2 regions of the Ensifer sp. Root558 genome follow, and region 2 is predicted to be linked to the other one. Evidence: predicted binding sites of a transcription regulator. Region 2 holds the regulator's gene; the other holds the start of a gene.
What was found. The regulator LexA, encoded in region 2, represses DNA repair genes until DNA is damaged. The targets are predictions, from matches to a motif close to TGTTCNNNNTGTGTTCNG.
Positions count from the first base shown of each region.

Region 1 (10,585 bases), on a different contig from region 2:
TGACGAAGTCTTCCTTGGACGTGAAGTGATTGGTGAAGGACCCAGGACGGGCGCCCGCAGCCTCGACGATGTCGCGTACGCCGGTCCCGGCGTAGCCTGTGTTCCATACGAGCTGATCGCCCGCCTTCAGAAGATTTTCGCGTATCGATTTTCTGGACATGGCGAAATAATACGTACGTACGTATTATTGTCAATGCACTGAATCGAATGCAGTGAAAACGCGCGTCCACCAACGAAAAACGCCCCTGGAAGGGGCGCCGTGTCTCCGTTCGACTGAAGGAGAGCTCTAGCCCGCGCTCTCCTTCGCATGATGGAATTTGTAGGCGAGCGCCTCGGGCAGCCGCCGTGGCCGACCCTGGCCGTTGATCACGGCGATGATCACCTTGGCGGCGATCAGCAACTGCTCGCCGCGGCGGATCTCCTGCTGCAGCACCATCTTGGCGCCGCCGGCCTTCTCGGTGACGGTGGTAATCGTCAGGATGTCATCCATGCGCGCCGGCAGCTTGAAGTCGATCTCCATGCGATGGACGACGAAGACGAGGCCTTCGCTGTCGCCCTCGATCGCCAGCGTTGCCTGCTCGACGCCGAGCAGCCGCAGGAAATCGGTGCGGGCGCGCTCCATGAAATGCAGGTAGCGGGCGTGATAGACGACGCCGGAAAAGTCGGTGTCTTCGTAATAGACGCGCTGGATCAGCTGATGGCCGTTTTCGGTCAGTTCGCCTGCGAGCGAAATCAGGGACATACTTTTCTCCGAAAGAATTTCCCGTTTCCTGTGCAGGAACAAAAAGCCGTTTGCAAGCATTGCAGCCTTGTCACAATCCTATCCTATCACGTGACGGACTTCCTTTGCGATCAGGAGAACGTGCATGAAGATTGCGATTCTCGGCGGCGACGGTTTCGTCGGTTGGCCCACGGCCCTTCATTTGTCCGATGCCGGTCACGACGTTCATATCCTCGACAATCTCTCCCGCCGATGGATCGATACGGAACTGGGCGTGCAATCGCTGACGCCGATGGATTCGATCCAGGAACGCACGCGTATCTGGCATGCCGAAACCGGCCGGCGCATCCATTTCAACCTGATCGATCTCGCCCGCGACTACGAACTCCTGAAGAACTGGCTCGCCGACCATCGCCCTGACGCCATCGTGCATTTTGCCGAACAGCGTGCCGCGCCCTATTCGATGAAGAGCGACCGCCACAAGAACTACACGGTCAACAACAACGTCAACGCCACGCACAATCTTCTGAACGCGCTGGTCGAACTCAGCCTCGACGCCCACCTCGTGCATCTCGGCACCATGGGCGTCTACGGCTACTCCACCATCGGCGCGGCGATCCCCGAGGGCTATCTGCCTGTCGGCATCGAAACGATGGGCGGCGAGACCGTCAGCCAGGAGATCCTCTACCCCTCCAATCCCGGCTCGATCTACCACATGACCAAGTGCCTGGATCAGTTGCTCTTCCAGTTCTATGCCAAGAACGACGGGCTTCGGATCACCGACCTGCACCAGGGCATCGTCTGGGGTACGCATACCGAGCAGACGCGCCGCCACGCCCAGCTCATCAACCGCTTCGACTATGACGGCGACTATGGCACCGTGCTCAATCGTTTCCTCATCCAGGCGGCAATCGGTTATCCGCTGACCGTGCACGGCACCGGCGGCCAGACCCGCGCCTTCATTCACATCCAGGATTCGGTGCGATGCATCGAGCTGGCGCTCACGAACCCACCGGCGCGCGGCAGCCGTGTCGAGATCTTCAACCAGATGACCGAGACCCACCGGGTGCGCGATCTCGCCGAAATGATCGCCTCGATATCGGGGGCCGAGATCGCCCGGTTGCCGAACCCGCGCAAGGAAGCTGCCGAGAACGAACTCGTCGTGCACAACGAGAAATTCCTGAGCCTCGGTCTCAACCCGACGCGGCTGCAGGACGGATTGCTTTCGGAAATCGTCGATGTCGCCAAGAAATTCGCCTATCGTGTCGACAGAACGCGCGTGCCCGCCGTCTCCGCCTGGACCAAGGACATCGCGCCGCTGATCAACCACGACCCAGAGGGCAAGCGGCTGAAATCCGTTTCATGACATCGAACGATCCTTCGGAGGGGCTCCGCCCCTCCTCGCCTCCCCAAGCCGACCATGCCTATGTGACGCTCGTCACCAATGCCGATTATGCGCTTGGCGCCCGCGCACTGGCGCGCTCCATAACACGCACGGGCACGAGGGCCGATATCGTCGTGCTGCACACGGGCGGCGTTTCTGTCGATGTACTGGCGCCGCTTGCCGAATTCGGCTGCCGGCTGGTGGAGACCAACCTTCTGCCGCTTTCCGACGCCTTCAACGCGCGCCACCAGCGCCGGAACGTGCATGATAAGGCGCCCTTCACGAAAGGCCGAAAGCCCGACTTCCACTCGCCGCTCGACAACTTCTGCAAGCTCCGGCTCTGGCAGCTTACCGAATATCGGCGCTGCGTCTTCATCGACGCCGATGCGGTCGTGCTCCGGAACATCGACCGGCTGTTTGCCTATCCGGAATTCTCCGCTGCCCCCAATGTCTACGAAAGCCTTGCGGACTTTCATCGGCTGAATTCCGGCGTCTTCGTCGCCGAACCGTCAATGGCGACCTTCGACAGGATGATCACCCAGCTTGATGCGCCGGACGCCTTCTGGCCGCGCACCGACCAGACCTTCCTGCAAGCCTTCTTCCCGGACTGGCACGGTCTGCCAGTGACGATGAACATGCTGCAATATGTCTGGTTCAACCTGCCCGAACTCTGGGACTGGGGCTCAATCGGCGTGCTGCACTACCAGTATGAAAAGCCCTGGGAGACGGATCATCCGCGCAGGGAGGCCCTGCAGCCGCTTATCGATCTCTGGCATGGCTACCTGACAGGAGACGATATTCCGGACATCGCATCGCTCACCAACCCGGTCCGCCGATGACCCGCGTGCTTGTCTCCGGCGGCACGGGCTTCGTCGGCCGCTTCATCGTCGAGCATCTGCTGCAGGCGGGGTACGAGGTTGTGATCGGCGGTCGCACGCGGGGCCCAAACACCTTCTTCAGCGGGCCTGTTGGTTTCGTGCCCCTGTCGCTCGATCCGACGAGCGATCACAGCGCGGCCTTTGGCAATGTCCAGTGTTTCGTCCATGCCGCCTTCCAGCACATCCCTGGCCGATATCGAGGCGGCGAAGGCGATGATCCCGAGAGCTTCCGCCGCGCCAATCTCGATGGTTCGGTCCGGCTTTTCGAAACGGCACGCGAACAGGGCGTAGGTCGCTGCATCTTCCTGTCGAGCCGCGCCGTCTACGGAACGCACCCAGCAGGCGCCGTGCTGTCGGAGGGATCGACCTGCCATCCCGAGAGCCTCTATGGCGCGCTCAAGCTTGCGGCGGAGCGGCAACTAGAACTGCTGGGCACGGACGACTTCAGGACAGCAAGCCTACGCGTCACCGGCGTCTACGGAGCACCGGGCAACGGGGCGTCGCACAAATGGCAGGCCCTGTTCGACGACTATCTGCAGGGCCGCCCGGTTGCACCGCGGGCCGGCACGGAAGTGCATGGCGACGATGTCGCAGCCGCCGTGCGCCTCGTGCTCGAAGCGGAAACGCGCCGCTTGCCGGTTTCGGTCTTCAACGTCTCCGATATCCTCGTCGACAACAGCATCATTCTGGAAATCGTTCGCCAAATCACCGGTTGTATGAACGACCTGCCCGAACCGGCCGCATTGACCGAATTCAACGCGATGGACTGTGGCCGTCTGCGCGCGCTCGGCTGGACGCCGGGCGGGCTCCCGCGGCTGCACGAGACGATCGAAAAGCTGCTCGGCTGAGACCCTGCGTAGAGCCGTTCTGTGTCGATCAAGGACTCCTTTAAGGAGTATTAATTTACAATTTAATACCCCAGGTTGCCGCCGAAAATCCGAGCTATCTTGGCTGCGCGGAACGGTTCCGGTCCGTGCAAAAAGCTCAACCCTCCCGTCGATCGACGGCGCTTCGAAGGAAATCAATCATGCCTATCGAGACGTTGAATCCTGAAGTCTGGAAGCTTGTCGGCACTTTGAACGGTGAATGGAAAACGAATGGCGGCAAGGATTTCGGCTGGGGCACGGTCAAGACCTCATCGCAAACCTTGACTGCAAACGCCTTGCTTTCGGTCTACAAGCTGATGCGCGGCAACCAGAATCTGACGCGCGACTACTACCTCGTCGTCGGGGATGTCTATCACGGCATCCAGGGTTCGCCGTCCACTCCGTCGTCCAACTGGGTATCGGTCGGCTTTTACGCCAATCACATGAAGCTGCGCCTCGAGACGAACTCGCAGCAGGCGCGGCTCGTAACGTTCGGGCCGAACAGCACCGTCGAGCAAGCGACGATCAGTTTCTCGATCGGCGGCGAACTCAGCGCCGAATACAGCAAGGAAGGCCCGAAGGGCGGCGCCTCGCTCAGCGCCAATGTCGGTGTCAGCTTCACGGCCTCCGAGGTTTCGTTTGCGGCACGCCCCGCAACGCAATCGATCGAGTGGCAGGCGAGATTGCCCCATGTCGGCTGGGTTTCGGCGGGAGTGCCGGCAAATCCCGGTCGCCCGTCCTATGCCGGTTACATCTGGAATGCGGCCGCGATCATCGAGGTCCCGCAAGGCGCGACGCCCAACTTCAAAGGGCGCTTCGAAGTGGACTTCGAGTTCAATTGGACGCGCGGCATTCGCAAGCGGTCGTTCACGCCCGAGATCGATCTCGTCTACCAGTCCCTTACCAGGACGGGCACCAGCGACATCGAGGTTATTCCGCCGCTGCCGACGATACTGGAGACATTGCGCTCCCTCGCCTCTTCGACCGGTCGGGACGGCAAGACCGACACCTTCCTGGCAGCGCTGGAAAACTCTCGTGTGATCGATGCGCTCGGCGACAGCAATCTTGACCAGATCGTCATCGCGCCAACCAACCTGGCCGTCCAGACTTACTTCGACCAGCACCCGCAAATCGCGCTTGAGGCCGTTTCGCCGGCAAACCAGGCCTGGCTCGATAGCTGGGTCGCCGAACGGATCATCAGCACACCGCCCGGCTCTGTTGAACTGGCAACACTCAGTGCGTCGGTAAAGAGCATGAGCGAGGGGGAATGGTACCAGTGCGCGGACGGCCTGCTGCTGGTCACCGACACCTATGAGGTGGCGTCCGGCCTGCGGGGCGCAGTGCGAAGCGGAGCCATCAGGGCCGCCTGACGCACCGTGACAAACGGGCGCCCTGCTCGGCTCAACAGAGCGGGCGGGCGGAAGCAAACAGGCCTGGCGTCGTCTTGATGCCAGGCTCTTTCAGCGCAAGACCGAACGAACCTGGAATTTGTCGCTCAGCCGAGATCGATCACCACGATCTCCGGCGGCATGCCGAAGCGAACCGGCGCAAGCGAGCAGCCGAGACCGCCGGAAACGATCAGATTGCAATCGTTCTCGGTCACATGGCCGTAGGCGTAACGCTCGCCGAAACGCGAGGGCACGACCGGCGCATAGCCGAGAAACCGCACCTGGCCGCCATGGGTATGGCCCGACAGTGTCAGCGCGACACGCGACGGAACACGCGGGAACACATCCGGCTCATGCGCCATGAGGATGACCGGATCGGTATCGCTCACCTGGGCGAGCGTACCATCGAGATCGTCGAGACCGCTCATGCGCTTGCGTTGCCACTTCTTGCCGGGCACCAAGGCAAGCTGATCTTCGAGGCCAGCGATCCAGAAGCCCTGCCCCTCCTTCTCCAGTCTCACCGCCCGGTTGCTATAGACGTTGATGCCGACGTCCTGCAGCGCCTTGTGCCCGAAGGTCGGCCCGCCGCCGTTCTTCTGCGCGGTCCGGTCTTCCCACCAGTCATGATTGCCCATGACCGCGTGGACGCCGAGCGGCGCCTCGAGTGTGGCCAGCGCCTTCGACCATTCGCTGGAATGCACATAGCTGGTGACGAGGTTCATGCCGGCCACATAGTCGCCGAGCAGCAGCGTGATATCGCCGCCAAGGCTGTTGGCCTGCCGGCAGATCGAAGCGATACGGCTTGCCGGCATCCAGGGCTCGCACGCGTGGATGTCGGTGAGCACGACGGCGCGCAGCTTGAGGCCTGGTGTCCAATTGGGTGGCGTCAGTTTGTATCGGGTGACGTTCAGCCGGGCCAGAGGTTCGACGGCAAAGGCGTAGCCGCCCAGTGCCGCCATGCTGACGATACCGCCGCCGATCAGTTTCAACAATCCGCGGCGGCTGATCATCTAGTCGTCGTCCTCTAATGTCAGGCGAAACTGGGTCGCCTCCATCTCCTTGGGGGGATTAAGGCCGATATGTTTCCAGGCATTGGCGGTCAAAATACGGCCGCGCGGCGTGCGTTGGATGAAGCCCTGCTGGATCAGATAGGGCTCGATGATGTCTTCGATCGCATCACGCGGCTCCGAAAGGCCCGCAGCGATGGTCTCGATGCCGACGGGACCGCCGCCAAAGTTCTGCGCGATCATGAAGAGGTAGCGCCGGTCGAGCTGGTCGAGGCCCATATTGTCGACGAGCAGCCGCGTCAGCGCCTCGTCCGCGAGCTCCTTGGTCACGGCTTCGGCACGCGCCACTTCGGCGAAGTCGCGCACCCGGCGCAACAGCCGGCCGGCGATGCGCGGCGTACCGCGGGCGCGGCGGGCGATCTCGCGGGCGCCGTCGTCGGTCATGCCGAGGCCCATCAGCCGGGCGCCACGCCGGACGATCGATTCCAGCTCTTCGACCGTGTAGAAATTGAGCCGCACCGGAATGCCGAAACGGTCGCGAAGCGGCGTCGTCAGAAGCCCGAGGCGGGTGGTTGCCGCCACCAGCGTGAACTTCGACAGGTCGATCTTCACCGACCGCGCCGCCGGGCCTTCGCCGATGATGAGGTCGAGCTGGAAGTCCTCCATCGCAGGATAGAGGATTTCCTCGACGGCCGGATTGAGCCGGTGAATTTCGTCGATGAAGAGCACGTCGCGCTCTTCGAGATTGGTGAGCAGGGCTGCGAGATCGCCGGCCTTGGCGATCACAGGGCCGGAGGTCGAGCGGAAATTGACGCCGAGCTCCTTGGCCATGATCTGCGCCAGCGTCGTCTTGCCGAGCCCGGGAGGGCCGACGAAGAGCACGTGGTCCAGCGCCTCGCCGCGATTTTTTGCCGCCTCGATGAAGATCTTCAGGTTGGCGCGCGCTTCCGCCTGGCCGGTGAAGTCATCCAGCGTCTGCGGGCGCATGGTCGCATCGAGGTCTTCACCGCGCTTTTCCGGCGTTATCAGGCGTGCGGCGTCAGTCATGCGTTCGTTCCATTCGGTCGGGCAGCTCAGCGCTGCAACCCGTCATCATGCCGGGCACGATGCGTTCTGCCTTCTGTGCCCGGCCAAGGCAAGCGTTCATCGCGCCAGCTCTTTCAGGCCAAGGCGAATGAGCTTGGCGCTGTCGCCGCCTTCGCCGCCGTTCTTCAAGGCCGCAGCAACGGCATTGGCCGCCTGGTCGCGCGAGTAGCCGAGATTGGTGAGCGCCGAAACCGCATCGGAAACCGGCGCGGAGGCGACGCCTTCGCCAAGCTCCTGCTTGAGGCCGATCGAGGCCGACATCTCGCCGGCGAAGGACGGCGCCTTGTTCTTCAGTTCCGTGACGATGCGCACCGCCACCTTGGGCCCGACACCGGGCGCACGGGAGACGGAGGTCTTGTCCTGCAGCGCGATCGCATTGGCCAATTCCCCCGGCGTCAGGGTGGAAAGCACGGCCAGCGCCACTTTCGAGCCGACCCCCTGCACGCTCTGCAACAGCCGGAACCATTCCCGCTCCAGCGCCGTCAGGAAGCCGAACAGCTTCAACTGGTCTTCGCGCACATACGTCTCGATGAAGAGCACCGCCGCCTCGCCCGCCGATCCGAGCCTGGACAGCGTGCGCGCCGAACAAAAGGCAACGTAGCCGACGCCATGCACATCGAGCACGACGTGATCCTCGGCGATCTCGTCGATGGTACCCTTCAATTTGCCGATCATGTGGCGTCTCTCGCGGTGGGTTCTGGATGGTCACCGGACCATCGGAAATTATCGTGTCGGGCGCAACTACGCCATCAATGCGGCAAGCCGGCTCGTCACCGATTGCCGGTTGTGGGCATGGCAGATAGCGATCGCCAGTGCGTCCGCCGCATCGTTGCCCTTGAACTCGGCCTTCGGCATCAGAACCTTCAGCATCATGTGGATCTGCTGCTTCTCGCCATGACCGACGCCGATCACCGCCTTCTTGACCGCGTTCGGCGCATATTCGGCGACCCTGAGGCCTGCTCGTGCCGGCACCAGCATGGCGATGCCGCGCGCCTGGCCGAGTTTCAGCGTCGCTGTCGCGTCCTTGTTGACGAAGGTCTGCTCCACCGCCGCCTCGTGTGGCTGATAGCTGTGCACCACCTCGGCAAGGCCGTCATGCAGCTGGCAAAGTCTGGAGGCGAGGTCCATGTCGCCATCCGACGTCACCGTGCCCGAGGCGACGAAACGCAACGAATTGCCGAGCGTCTCGATGATGCCCCAGCCGGTACGACGGAGCCCCGGATCGATGCCGATGATGCGAATCGTGGTCTGCATGAATTTCACCCTATGATGTCAGTCCGGACGCTGCCAGCAAAAAGTGAACAAAACAAAAACATACGCACAGTGGAGGCGCGGCCCCAGGTTTTCTTCGGCACCGCCCTTGGATTGAGGAAAATTGAGCTTACATAGCCTTGCATCAATTTCTCTCAATAAAGGCCTTTGCCATGGCGACTTTCTCCGTCCTCGATCTTTCCCCGATCACTGAAGGCGGCAGCGTCGCCCAATCGCTGGAGAATTCGCGCCGTCTGGCCCAGGCGGCCGAGGAGAACGGCTACACCCGCTTCTGGCTGGCCGAACATCACGGCATGAAGGGCATCGCCAGTGCGGCGACCTCGATCGTGATCTCGCACGTGGCGGCAGCGACGAAGACGATCCGTGTCGGCTCCGGCGGCATCATGCTGCCGAACCACTCGCCGCTTGTCATCGCCGAACAGTTCGGAACGCTCGCCGCCCTCTACCCCGGCCGCATCGACCTCGGCCTCGGCCGTGCGCCCGGAACCGACATGCGCACCGCCCAGGCCCTCCGACGCAACATGGAGGCGAGCGGCAACAACTTCCCGAACGACGTCGTCGAACTGCAGGCACTGCTCGGCCCCGTCGCCGAGGACCAGAAGATCATCGCCGTGCCCGGCGCCGACACCAATGTGCCGATCTGGCTGCTCGGCTCAAGCCATTTCAGCGCCCATCTCGCCGGCATGCTCGGCCTGCCCTTCGCCTTCGCCTCGCATTTCGCGCCGGACATGCTGCTCTCGGCGCTGGAGATCTACCGCGAGCGCTTCACCCCCTCCGAGACCCTTGCCAAGCCGCAGGTGATGGTCGGCGTCATGGGGGTTGCCGCCGATACGGACGAGGAGGCGAACTACCTCTTCACCTCCATGCAGCAATCCTTCGTGGCCCTGCGCCGCAACGCGCGCGGGCAGTTTCCGCCGCCGGTCCAGTCGATGGATGGGCTTTGGAGCTATGACGAGAAGATCTTCGTCGACCATTCGATGATGTATGCGGTGGTCGGAGGGCCACAGACGATCCGGCGCAAGATCGGGGCGTTCCTCGAGCAGACAAAGGCCGACGAACTGATCATCTCCATGCCGATCTTCCACATGCAGGCGCGGCTGAATTCGCTTCGCCTCTTCGCCGACGCCCAGCGCGATCTCGCCAAGGCGGCGTAAAGCCGGCCGATCAGATCGCCCCGAAAGCGGGTGCGATCTCTTCCAGATTGGCAAAGAACCGATCCGGCCCGAGCCCTTGCAGGAAGACCGGGTCGGCATAGCCCCAGGCAACCGCACCGGCCGCCACGCCCGCCTTTCGCGCCGCATCGATATCGCGCGCCTCGTCGCCGATCGCCAGGATGCGAGCCGCATCGAGGCCGGAGTGCCGGATCGCACGCTTGAAGTGCTGTGCCTTGCCGAAAAGCGCGGCACCGCATTCGAAGAGGTCAATCGTCGCTGCCGCTTCGCCGAGTGCGGCGCGAATACCCTGCTCCGCGTTCGAACTCACGATCGCAATGCCGATGCCCGCCGCCTTCAATTTCCAGAGAAGCTCAGCGGCGCCCGGAAACAGCCGGACGCTTGCCGCTTCAGTCGCCATGGCACGGCGCATGAAGGTGGCGATCTGCGGCAGTTTCCAAACGGGCACGCCGAGATGCGCGATGATCTCGCGGCTGCCCATGGTGCGCAACGACTGGAACTCCTCGACCGAGAGTTCGCGGAAGCCGTAGCGCCGTGCAGCCGCGTTGCACGCCGTCATGAAACTCGCCGCCGTATCGGCAAGCGTGCCGTCGAAATCGAAGATCGCGAATTCATAGGTCATCGGGCCATCCAAAGAAAAACCCGCGGCCTTTCGGACGCGGGTGAAAATTCTGCGAGCGACGGTCGTCCCAATCAGGCCGACAGCTTCGCCAGGATCTCGTCCGAGACTTCGAAGTTCGAATAGACGCTCTGGACGTCGTCGTCGTCTTCAAGGATGTCGATGAGCTTCATCAGCGACTGCGCCTTTTCT
Region 1 covers NZ_LMGC01000001.1:1,133,378-1,143,962, forward strand. The annotation lists gene ASD63_RS05595 (TetR/AcrR family transcriptional regulator) at 1-160, opposite strand, end outside; gene ybgC (tol-pal system-associated acyl-CoA thioesterase) at 287-742, opposite strand; gene ASD63_RS05605 (NAD-dependent epimerase/dehydratase family protein) at 867-2,087, shown strand; gene ASD63_RS05610 (glycosyltransferase) at 2,084-2,944, shown strand; gene ASD63_RS05615 (NAD(P)-dependent oxidoreductase) at 2,941-3,831, shown strand; gene ASD63_RS05620 (hypothetical protein) at 4,011-5,219, shown strand; gene ASD63_RS05625 (metallophosphoesterase) at 5,345-6,247, opposite strand; gene ruvB (Holliday junction branch migration DNA helicase RuvB) at 6,248-7,291, opposite strand; gene ruvA (Holliday junction branch migration protein RuvA) at 7,388-8,005, opposite strand; gene ruvC (crossover junction endodeoxyribonuclease RuvC) at 8,072-8,584, opposite strand; gene ASD63_RS05645 (LLM class flavin-dependent oxidoreductase) at 8,755-9,756, shown strand; gene ASD63_RS05650 (HAD hydrolase-like protein) at 9,767-10,396, opposite strand; gene ASD63_RS05655 (YebC/PmpR family DNA-binding transcriptional regulator) at 10,468-10,585, opposite strand, start outside.
Region 1: the regulator LexA is predicted to act here: its motif matches at 8,628-8,645, upstream of ruvC (crossover junction endodeoxyribonuclease RuvC).

Region 2 (10,585 bases):
GACCGGCGATCTAAGGAAGGCGCATAAGAGTAAATGCTCGACACGTGTCCCTTGGGCATCGACACGGACCCGGCGAGCCTCGACCAGCCGGGCCTGTCAAAGTCGATTACTGCAGGCTCATCACGATGCGACCGTCGATCTTCCCGGCTTCCATGCGGCGGAAGATCTCATTGATATTCTCGAGGCTATCCCACGAAAAATGCGGCGCGACTTTGCCTTCAGCGGCGAACTGGAGCGACTCTTCCAGGTCCTGGCGGGTGCCGACGATCGATCCACGCACGGTGATGCGCTTAAGAACAGTCTCAAAGACCGGCACCGAGATCATACCTGGGGGCAGGCCGACGAGCGCCATGGTGCCGCGCGAACGCAGGAAACCGAACGCCTGTTCCATCGCAGCGGGCGAGACTGCAGTCACAAGCGCTCCATGCACGCCGCCGGTGGCCTTGATCACCTGCTCGACCGCATCCTTGGCCTTGCCGTTGACTGTCAGGTCGGCGCCCAATTGCTTTGCAAGTGCCAGCTTGTCGTCGAAGATGTCCGCCGCGACGACATGCATGCCCATCGCCTTTGCGTACTGCACGGCCATGTGGCCAAGCCCCCCGATGCCGGAGATGGCAACCCATTCACCGGGACGGACTTCCGTTTCCTTCAACCCCTTGTAAACGGTGACCCCGGCACACAGAACCGGCGCGGCAGGACCGAACTCCAGCCCATTGGGCAGGCTGCCGACGAAATCAGGATCCGCCAGGCCATATTCGGCGAACGTCCCGTTGACCGAGTATCCCGTGTTCGACTGGGCCGCACACAGCGTCTCCCAACCGGTGCGGCAATGCGGACAGTAGCCGCAGGCGCTGTGAAGCCAGGGAACGCCGACCCTGTCGCCCTCTTTCACTCTTTTGACACCGGCGCCGACCGCCGAGACATAGCCGACCCCCTCGTGCCCGGGAATGAACGGTGGGCTGGGCTTCACCGGCCAGTCGCCATTTGCAGCATGGAGATCGGTATGGCAAACGCCCGTTGCTTCGTATTTCACCAGGATCTGTCCCGGCTGCGGCGTGGGCACTGCCACTTCCTCGATCGTCAGGGGCGCGCCGAATTGCCGAACGACGGCTGCCTTCATCGCCTGAGCCATTTGCCAATCCTCCTCCAATCGCCGGGCCACGGAGAGGTTTCTTTGGGAACAGTGGGCCGGCAGGGGCCTATCTCACATACGAAAATCGTGTAATTGGCTCGAGCATCATGGCGCTCACAGCCAGTGCCCGGACGTCATTTCCTGCTTGGCGTATACCGCCAACACTTCAACGCGGTTCACGTAGCGCCATCGTCAGGTTGCAGCGTAAACCCGCCGGCAGAGTTCGACAATGGGTGGAGTGCAGAAGCGGTTCAGAGACCGACCGCCTTCGGCGCCCGGCCGGATCGAACAACGCATATCGTGCAACGGCGTTCGAGCGGGCGCGCTGGCGCGCGTATTGACAGGATCGGCGCCGGTCGTGTTGACTGAATGCTACGGGGCCGTAGCTCAGTTGGGAGAGCGCCGCAATCGCACTGCGGAGGTCGAGGGTTCGACTCCCTTCGGCTCCACCAAAACGATCAGAAGGTGCCCGGTTGCCGAGGTATCGGAACAGCGGCTGATTTGTCATCAGCAGATCGCCAGTTCGAGTCTCTCTGGGGACACCGCCATGCTAAGCCACCGTCCGGCCTTCGCGAAACGCTGCCCGATCCCGTGGCCACCTGCTTTCAGAGGCTGAACGGATCCCGCGCCGAGCGCTTCTCGCTCGGTGCATTGAACGGGTCGGCTTTCTTCTCCTTGGACTTGCGGCCCTCGTCGGCGATAATCTCGTCGACCGCCCGCTGGCACTTCATCAGCTCGTCGGCCGCCGGGCCGGTGCCGCGCAGGCTGAGATTTGCGATGACGCGATCTTCAAACGCGATGGCCAAGGCCCGCTTGCGCACGAAGCCCGTCAGGAACTCGGCGTCGGTGACGTTCACGAACAGAAACTTTCCGCTCGCATCACCGGCAGCGGTCGCCGAAGCGCTCCAGGGATCGGTCTTGTCGAAGCGGAAGGTCAGGTCGTACTCTTTGCCGACCTCGAGCGACCTCCAGTCGTCGCTGGCGAAGCTCATATAGAGCGGCGACTCGGAGCCCTTGGGATAGAACCCAAGGCGCAAGGTGACCCCGCCGTCGAATACCGATGAGATGAAGCAGGAGCCCTCCATCGAGGTGTCGGAAGCAACGGTCCAGCCGTCGACATCCTTCCACTTGATGATTTCGGACTCCTCAGCCGCGGCCGATCCCGCGGCGATCAGACAGCTTACCAATCCGACCAGCAATCTACGCATGCAAAACCCCCGTTTGCCCGCATTTTGATAGGTCCCCCCGTCACTGTCGAGGGTACCTAGCCGATCCCAGGCAATATTTTAGGAATATTCACCTCTCTGCGGCAAGCGGACGCGCCCATCACATGGCGAAAGGATCTTTCGACGACTTGGTCTGGCCGCCGCCGGCAAAGGGATCGTTGTTCGGCGCATTGCCACCGGCACCCGCAAAGGGATCGTTCGCCGCTCCCTGACCGCCATTCGGGATCAAGGCGCTCACCGCCTCCTGGCACTTGAACATCTCGCTTACCGCCTTCATCGAATCACGCAGGCTGAGGCTCGCGACGACGCGCCCCTCGAAGGCCAGCGCCAAGGTGTTCTTGCGAACGAATTCGGTAAAGAAGTCGGTGTTGGAAAAGTTGACGACAAGGGCCCTGGCGCCGGTCAGATCAACACCGAACGCAACGGCCGGCCACTGACGACCACGGTCGAGCTGCAAGGCAACATCGTATTCCCGCTGCGGCTCGATGGACTTCCATTCGGCATTGCCGATCGAAAGAAACGCCAGGTTCGTCGATCCCCGCGGATAAAAGCCGATACGAAGGATAGCGCCGGCGTCATAGCTCGTCGCCGCGTAACACGAGCCGCCCAGGGAGCGATCGGATCCCACCGTCCAGGCGTTGATCCGTTTCCAGATATTCGAACGCCCTTCTTCGGCAGACGCCGCTCCAGCCGTGAGCAACAGGCCGAGCACCACCAACGACAATCTATGCATGCAACCACCCCACTTTCCACGCAAAGTTATCTTTTTTTAGAGGCCTGTCGAGACGGTGAAGGCCCTTCCCCGCAGGGATTTTTGCGCGCCCCAGGCCCGATGCGAAAGCTGGCAGCTCCGATGCATTCTCCGCGCCGGTCCATGAAGAACGGCCGAGACGAGGTTGAGATCGAGCGGCTGGCGCAAATCAGCCACAGCCTGCGGGCAAAGAGCTGTTGAACATGGCAGAGTGATCGCCATGCTTGCTGGACTTCGGAACGAAAGCGCGGTTCACATCGTTTACCAACCCGTAGTCCCACCCCTTCATCAAGTGGACGATCACCGTGCTTGCCGCCCTGCTTCTCGCTTCGATAGTCGCATCGCCCAATATGCCTGACGTCAAGCTCAGTGCCGCGACGGTGGATGAACTCCAGACCGATTTCGAACGGGCCGTGCCGTGCCATCAGATCGATGGACGCAATGTTTGGAAGGGCGCGCTCGCCTTCTACATCCAGTCCTTCGTTTATGACGGCGATACGCCCGTTGCGACCGATGCGGCCGACGCAGTGCTTCCGGAAGACAACAGCGCCGAAACGGTGAAGGAGTTCGAAGACGCCTGCTCGGCCTCGCAAGCGACTTAAGTCTCTCCGCGAAGAGAGCCGCGATTCGTTCGAATCACGCGCGCGATTGACCTGCCCGGCGCTGTTTTGGGACGCAACCGTCGCCGAAAACCGCCCCGCTCCCGCAAAAGTGACCAATCGCCCCCCACAGAAGCAGCCAATTGCCTGAATTCACGGAATTTTAGGCACTTGCGGAACACATATGGAACAGATAGTGTCTGTTCTTGATTTGTTTCACGCCTCTGGAGCGACGTGCCATGCTGACCCGCAAGCAACAGGAATTGCTTCTGTTCATCCACGAACGCATGAAGGAGTCGGGCGTACCGCCGTCTTTCGATGAAATGAAGGATGCGCTCGACCTTGCGTCGAAGTCCGGCATTCACCGTTTGATCACGGCGCTCGAAGAACGCGGGTTCATTCGCCGGTTGCCGAACCGGGCGCGCGCGCTCGAAGTCATCAAGCTTCCGGAAGCCTACGCCGCCGGCCAGCAACAGCCGCGCAGGGGCTTCTCGCCGAGCGTGATCGAGGGCAGCCTCGGAAAGCCGCCGGCCGCCGCTCCTGCCACGCCGAAGCCGGCGCCGGTCGCCGAAAGCACGTCTGTTTCCGTCCCGGTGATGGGGCGCATCGCTGCCGGCGTGCCGATCTCGGCGATCCAGAACAACACCCATGACATTACCGTTCCGCTCGACATGATCGGCAGCGGCGAGCATTACGCCCTCGAAGTAAAGGGCGATTCGATGATCGAGGCCGGCATCTTCGATGGCGACACGGTGATCATCCGCAACGGCAACTCGGCCAATCCCGGCGACATCATCGTGGCGCTCGTGGACGACGAGGAAGCGACGCTGAAGCGCTTCCGTCGCAAGGGCGCGTCGATTGCGCTCGAAGCGGCCAACCCCGCCTACGAGACGCGCATTTTCGGACCGGATCGCGTGAAGATCCAGGGCAAGCTCGTCGGGCTGATCCGCCGCTACCATTGAATTCCAGGCAGAACGCCGAATCAAAAGAGCCTCGCCACTGAAAGTGGCGAGGCTCTTTCCGTTTAAGGCGACCTGAAATCCAGATCGCTTATTCGTGGATCGTGTATTCGCCGAGTTCGCAGAGATCCTGCGTGTCCTCGGTCGTATCGAGGGCCGAGCCTTCCTCGAATTCGAATCGCATGTCGTATTTGCAGACGTCCCGCCCGTCGGCAATGGTGATCTCCATGCTCTCGCCGGGGTTCAGGACCTGCCGACCGAAAACATCGTCTTCCCATTCATTGACGCCGACCGGCGACGTATAGAAATTCGTCAGTACCGCGCCGGTGTTGTTCTTCAGCTGGAAAACCAGGTCGTCCGCGCGCGCCTCCATAGCGGTCGCCGCAAAACACGCCAACGCCGTCAGGATCAGTCTCTTTTTCATTGATGCCATTGCCTCCGTTCTTAATGTTGACGGACGCTACCGATACGGTTGATCTCAGCGGAGTCATCGTTCCCCCTCTACCGAATTCACCGAAGCGATAAGATCCGACGGAGGCATAGGCGACGTGGCTTGCGCGGACGTGTCGCGAATTTTACCGCGCTGCCCTAAGGCAGAACGCCAAACCAAATTTAACGAGGTGAGATTATTGGAGGCCTCGCCCGGAATTGAACCGGGGTACAAGGATTTGCAGTCCTCTGCGTCACCACTCCGCCACGAGGCCTCACAGCTCGGATAACCAAGCGTTGGCGCGGATTTAGAATGATTGCAGAAAAACCGCAAGAGGCATTTTCTGAAAAACGCGCCGTCGATTTGCAGGACGGATACTTTCCACAGAACGATCGACGATGTCCGCCGATCGTCTCCCAGCTGATCTCAGCACCAGGGCGTCGGGCGCCCTTCCCACGGCCGCACGAGCCCCTCGGAAACGAGTACACGTCCAAGAGATTGGTCACCGCGGGTGACCAGGCGCAGTTTCTCGCCGGCCTTGGCATCTGATCGCCCTCCCGCCGAGATCAGCCTGAAGTCGCCTGCATTCAGCAATTCGCGCAGGCGCTGCTTGGCGTAGAAGCCGCGCGAACGCTCCTTGTCGCAGCTTGCCTGGCGGATTCGCGGCGCATCGACATCGGCGACGCGGATCGTCTCGCCATGGAAGACGAAGGTCGCGCCATCGATCACGCAGTTGTCGTTGCGAATGCCGCAAAAATAGAACTGATCGGTACGGATGGATGCCGTCTTCACCTCTTCATTCGGCCGCACGAGAGGGGTTGGCGGCGTGACGCCGACATTCACCGACGGCACCGGGGCGGCCAGGGCAACCTTCGTCGCCGGGTTGGGCTTCGGATTCGGTTTGTGCCTATCCGCCTGCTGGGCAACGCGCTCCTGCGCTTCAGGAACCGCGCGCTGAGGCTTCGGCTTCGTTTCCGATCGCGATGCAAAGGCCATGACATCGGAAACCACCGGCCAGTGCCGCAACTCGGCGCGATGGTCGTAGGCCATGACGCCGCCAAGGGTGAGCGCTGCGGCCAGATACCACGGCGCCATGCCGCCCTGTTTGCTGGTGCTTCGGCCCGAACTGCGGCGTCGACGTTTCGTAGTGGCTTTGGCCATCGGTCCCCATCCTGATTCGAGACCGCATTATGCGTTTGATGGGTTGCCGAAAAGTTTTCGAGGGCACCCCAACAGAGGGGAAGACCGCCAGGAACCGGTCATTCGCCTGCGCGGCCACGGCCCTTGTTGAGAGATTCGGAATTGCTACGGGACGGCCAAAACTGCCGACCGCCCTGCCCTCGACAACAAGATCGTTAAATCGGCGTCCGCCTCAGGAGCCGTTCGACGAGTTGGCCTTCCCGCGCCAGCGCGCCCACCAGACGGCCAGACGACGACGGCGGCGGCGAACCGAGGGAATGTCGTGGGAAAGCACGATCAGGCCCAACGGTATCATCCAGAAGCCCAGCACGGGCAAGAAACCGAGAAAACCACAAAACACCAGCAGCGAACCCAGCAGGATGCGCAGCAGGGGCGAGTCGGGCAACGCGATACGCCATTTTCCCAGCACGATCTGTCGTGTTTGCGGATCAATGCCGAAATGCGTCTGCTTCCTGTTTTTATTCATCATTCCCTATCCGGCGTGTTTTCCCACAATTGGGGACTTCTCCACAGCCTCGCAACGGAACTTGTCATTTTTTTTGAAAAAAGCGCTTGGCAAATCAGAAAAGCATGCGTATTAGCAGCCTCACTTCTGAAGCGCACAGCACAACAGCGGCGCGGATGATCCCTGGTAGCTCAGCGGTAGAGCATTCGACTGTTAATCGACAGGTCGCCGGTTCGAATCCGGCCCGGGGAGCCACTTTCTAAAAGAGCCATTTGCAGCGATGCGAATGGCTCTTTTTCATTTTGCACCTATGTTCTCCAGGTGATCAATCCCCAACCTCCCGATGGTTCTTCATGACAAAGGCCGCGGCGCCGCCCATCATCGTCTGGTTCCGCAAGGATCTCCGCCTGGCCGACAATCGCGCCCTCTCGGCTGCCGCCGGCGAGGCAGCCGTCATTCCCCTCTATATTCGCGAACCCGCCGACAGCGGCAACGGTGCGCTCGGGGCGGCGCAGGCGTGGTGGCTGCACCATTCGCTCGAGGCCTTGGGCGCAAGTCTCGCGCGGCACGCTTCTCGCCTCGTTCTTCGATCAGGCGCGCCGCTTGACGTGATTGTCGAGATTGCGCGCGCAAGCGGTGCGGAGCGCATCTACTGGAACCGGCGCTACGACCCGAACGGCATCGCCACGGATACCGCGCTCAAGAAGGCGCTGGCCGAGCGGGGAATCATCACGGAGAGCTTTGCAGGACAATTGCTGCATGAGCCCATGCGGCTGCTGACGACGACGGGCGGCCCCTACCGCGTGTTCACGCCGTTCTGGCGCGCGCTCGAACTGAAAAACGAGCTGGCACCGCCGATCGACCGGCCGCACCATATCGCAGCCCCGGGAGCATGGCCGCGATCGGAACGCCTTGACGACTGGTCGCTGCTGCCGACGAAACCGGACTGGGCGGCGACATTCAGCGAGGTCTGGACGCCGGGCGAAGACGGTGCGGCCACCCGTCTCGAAGAATTCGTCGATGAGAAGCTCGACGCCTACAAACGCTGCCGCGACATTCCCGACGCGGATGGCACATCCCTGCTCTCGCCTCATCTCGCCTTTGGCGAAATTTCGCCGGCGCAGGCCTGGCATGCGGCAGCTGGGCCCCAGGCCGATAGCGGCGAAGGGGCGGCCACCTTCCGCAAGGAACTCGCCTGGCGCGAATTCTCCTATCATCTGCTGTTTCATTATCCGGAGCTTGGCCGCCGCAACCTCGACCGTCGATTCGACCGCTTCCACTGGCTGAACGACGAGGACGATTTTACTCGATGGACCAGAGGGCTCACCGGATACCCGATCGTCGATGCCGGCATGCGCCAGCTATGGCGCCACGGCTACATGCACAATCGCGTTCGCATGATTGTCGCCTCCTTTCTCATCAAGGACCTGCTCGTCGACTGGCGCAAGGGAGAAGCCTGGTTCCGTGACACGCTGGTCGACGCGGATCCGGCCAACAATGCCGCAAGCTGGCAATGGGTCGCCGGATCGGGCGCGGACGCCGCACCGTTCTTCCGCATCTTCAACCCGGTCCTGCAAGGGGAGAAATTCGATCCCGACGGTCTCTATGTGAAGCGCTTCGTGCCGGAGCTGGAGCGCCTCCACCCGCGCTATGTCCATCGCCCCTTTGCAGCGCCCGCCACGACCCTTGCCGAAGCCGGCATCGAACTCGGCACGACCTACCCGAAACCGATCGTCGACCATGCCCTTGCCCGCGATCGGGCACTGGCAGCCTTCCGGCAGATCACAAGCGCAGCGGGACTCTCCGAGGAGACGTAGAGCCTCCGGTAGAATTCCTCAGTTGGCGTCTCGCCCGATTGCGGCTAGGCTCACGTTACGGATGCAACAGCTGAGGGGGTGGTGTATGCGTAACCTGGAAGCCGATTTTGCTGCATTTGCCGGTGCGGTGGAGCTATCTTCCGAAAATCTGGCGACGGCCGTGCGGGATTTCCCGCTCAAGGCGCGCATGGTGCTTGGCGCCCTGGTGCACCTTCAGGTGGGAACGTTGATGCTCGCCACGCCAGACGGCCGCAGGCTGGTGATCAAAGGCGCCAGGGCCGGCCCCAGCGCCATCCTCAACCTCAACAACTGGAACCTGCCGCAGCGTGCTATCTCGGGCGGCACCATCGGGGCTGCGGAAAGCTACATCGACGGCGACTGGGACAGTCCCGATGTCGGCGCCTTTCTCGAACTGTTCCTCGTCAACGCCGAAATCGGCAGGAATTTTCCGAACCGTGCGCGCGGGCTCCTTCGCCTTTTCGACAAGTTCCTGCACTGGCGCAATGCCAACACCCACTCCGGCGCGCGCCGCAACATCTCGGCCCATTACGACCTCGGCAACGCCTTCTACAGCGAATGGCTGGATCCGAGCATGACCTATTCGTCTGCGCTTTATGCAACGGGCGCCAATGATCTTCGCTCAGCGCAGAAAGCCAAATACCGCGCGCTCGCGGAAGCGACGAACCTGCGCACCGGCGATCATGTGCTTGAGATCGGCTGCGGCTGGGGCGGCTTTGCCGAGTTCGCGGCAACGGAAATCGGCTGCAAGGTCACGGGGCTGACGATCAGCCGCGAGCAACTGGCCTTCGCACGCGAACGCATGCAGCGTGCGGGCCTTGCCGACCGGGTCGAATTGAAGTTCCAGGACTATCGTGAAGAAAAGGGTACCTATGACCGCATCGTCTCGATCGAGATGTTCGAGGCCGTCGGCGAAAAATTCTGGGCAACCTATTTCTCGCAGCTGAAGCGGTGCCTGAAACCCGGGGGCAAGGCCGGACTGCAGATCATCACGATCAAGCCCGAATCCTACGAGGAGTATCGTTCCAATCCGGATTTCATCCAGAAATACGTCTTCCCGGGCGGCATGCTGCCAACGCGCGAGCATCTGGTCGAGCTTGGCCGCAATGTCGGCCTGCGGATGATCAACGACTTCGGCTTTGGCGTCGACTATGCCCGCACACTCGGCGAATGGCGGGAGCGGTTCTGGGCGGTCTGGAACAGGATCGAGCCGCTCGGCTTCGACCTGCGCTTCAAGCGGTTGTGGGAGTTCTACTTCTACTACTGCGAGGCCGGGTTCCGTGCCCGCAACATCGACGTCCGGCAGATCGTCTTCGAGTGAAGCGCACGGCGCGTCTTTACCGCGTCACCCGTAGCGCTTAAGAGGCGGTCGATCCAAGTTTCTGTTCAAAGGTACAGCATGCGTCTTGCATGGTTTTTCCTCGCGCTCGCCATCGCGACCGAAGTGGTGGGCCTGACGGTGATGAAGGCCGCTTCCGAAAGCGGCTCCTATCTCGGCCACATCGTCATGTATGTCTCGATCGCACTCTCCTACGTCTTCCTGGCAAAGGCGGTGAAGACGATATCGGTCGGCGTCGCCTATGCGATCTGGGAAGGTTCGGGCGTCGCCATCATCACCCTGGTTTCGGTTTTCGTCTTCGGCCATGTGCTGACCGGACGCGAAATGCTCGGGCTTTCGATGGCGATCGTCGGCATCCTGCTCGTCAATGCCGGCGAGTATCATGACGAGGACGAGGCAGCGCGTGAAGGAGCCACCGATGAGCGCGCCTAGCATCTACTTCGTCCTCGCGGTCGTGGCCGGCATCCTCGATATTGCGGCCAACCTCGCCTCGACGAAATCGGAAGGGTTCGCCCGCCGCGGCTGGGGCATCCTTTCGATTCTGCTAGTGCTCGCCGCCTTTGCCTTCCTAGCGGAAGCCATCAAGGGCATGGAGCTCGCCATCGCCTATGCGGTGCTTGGCGCAACCGGGATCTTCGGGACGGCCATCTGCGGCCGCTTCCTGTTCGG
Region 2 covers NZ_LMGC01000035.1:355,348-365,932, reverse strand. The annotation lists gene adhP (alcohol dehydrogenase AdhP) at 107-1,132, opposite strand; tRNA gene ASD63_RS28215 (tRNA-Ala) at 1,509-1,584, shown strand; gene ASD63_RS28210 (hypothetical protein) at 1,738-2,340, opposite strand; gene ASD63_RS28205 (hypothetical protein) at 2,459-3,091, opposite strand; gene ASD63_RS28200 (hypothetical protein) at 3,415-3,711, shown strand; gene lexA (transcriptional repressor LexA) at 3,948-4,670, shown strand; gene ASD63_RS28190 (hypothetical protein) at 4,759-5,091, opposite strand; tRNA gene ASD63_RS28185 (tRNA-Cys) at 5,298-5,371, opposite strand; gene ASD63_RS28180 (thermonuclease family protein) at 5,524-6,258, opposite strand; gene ASD63_RS28175 (hypothetical protein) at 6,470-6,763, opposite strand; tRNA gene ASD63_RS28170 (tRNA-Asn) at 6,923-6,997, shown strand; gene ASD63_RS28165 (deoxyribodipyrimidine photo-lyase) at 7,096-8,559, shown strand; gene ASD63_RS28160 (cyclopropane-fatty-acyl-phospholipid synthase family protein) at 8,645-9,898, shown strand; gene ASD63_RS28155 (SMR family transporter) at 9,977-10,348, shown strand; gene ASD63_RS28150 (SMR family transporter) at 10,335-10,585, shown strand, end outside.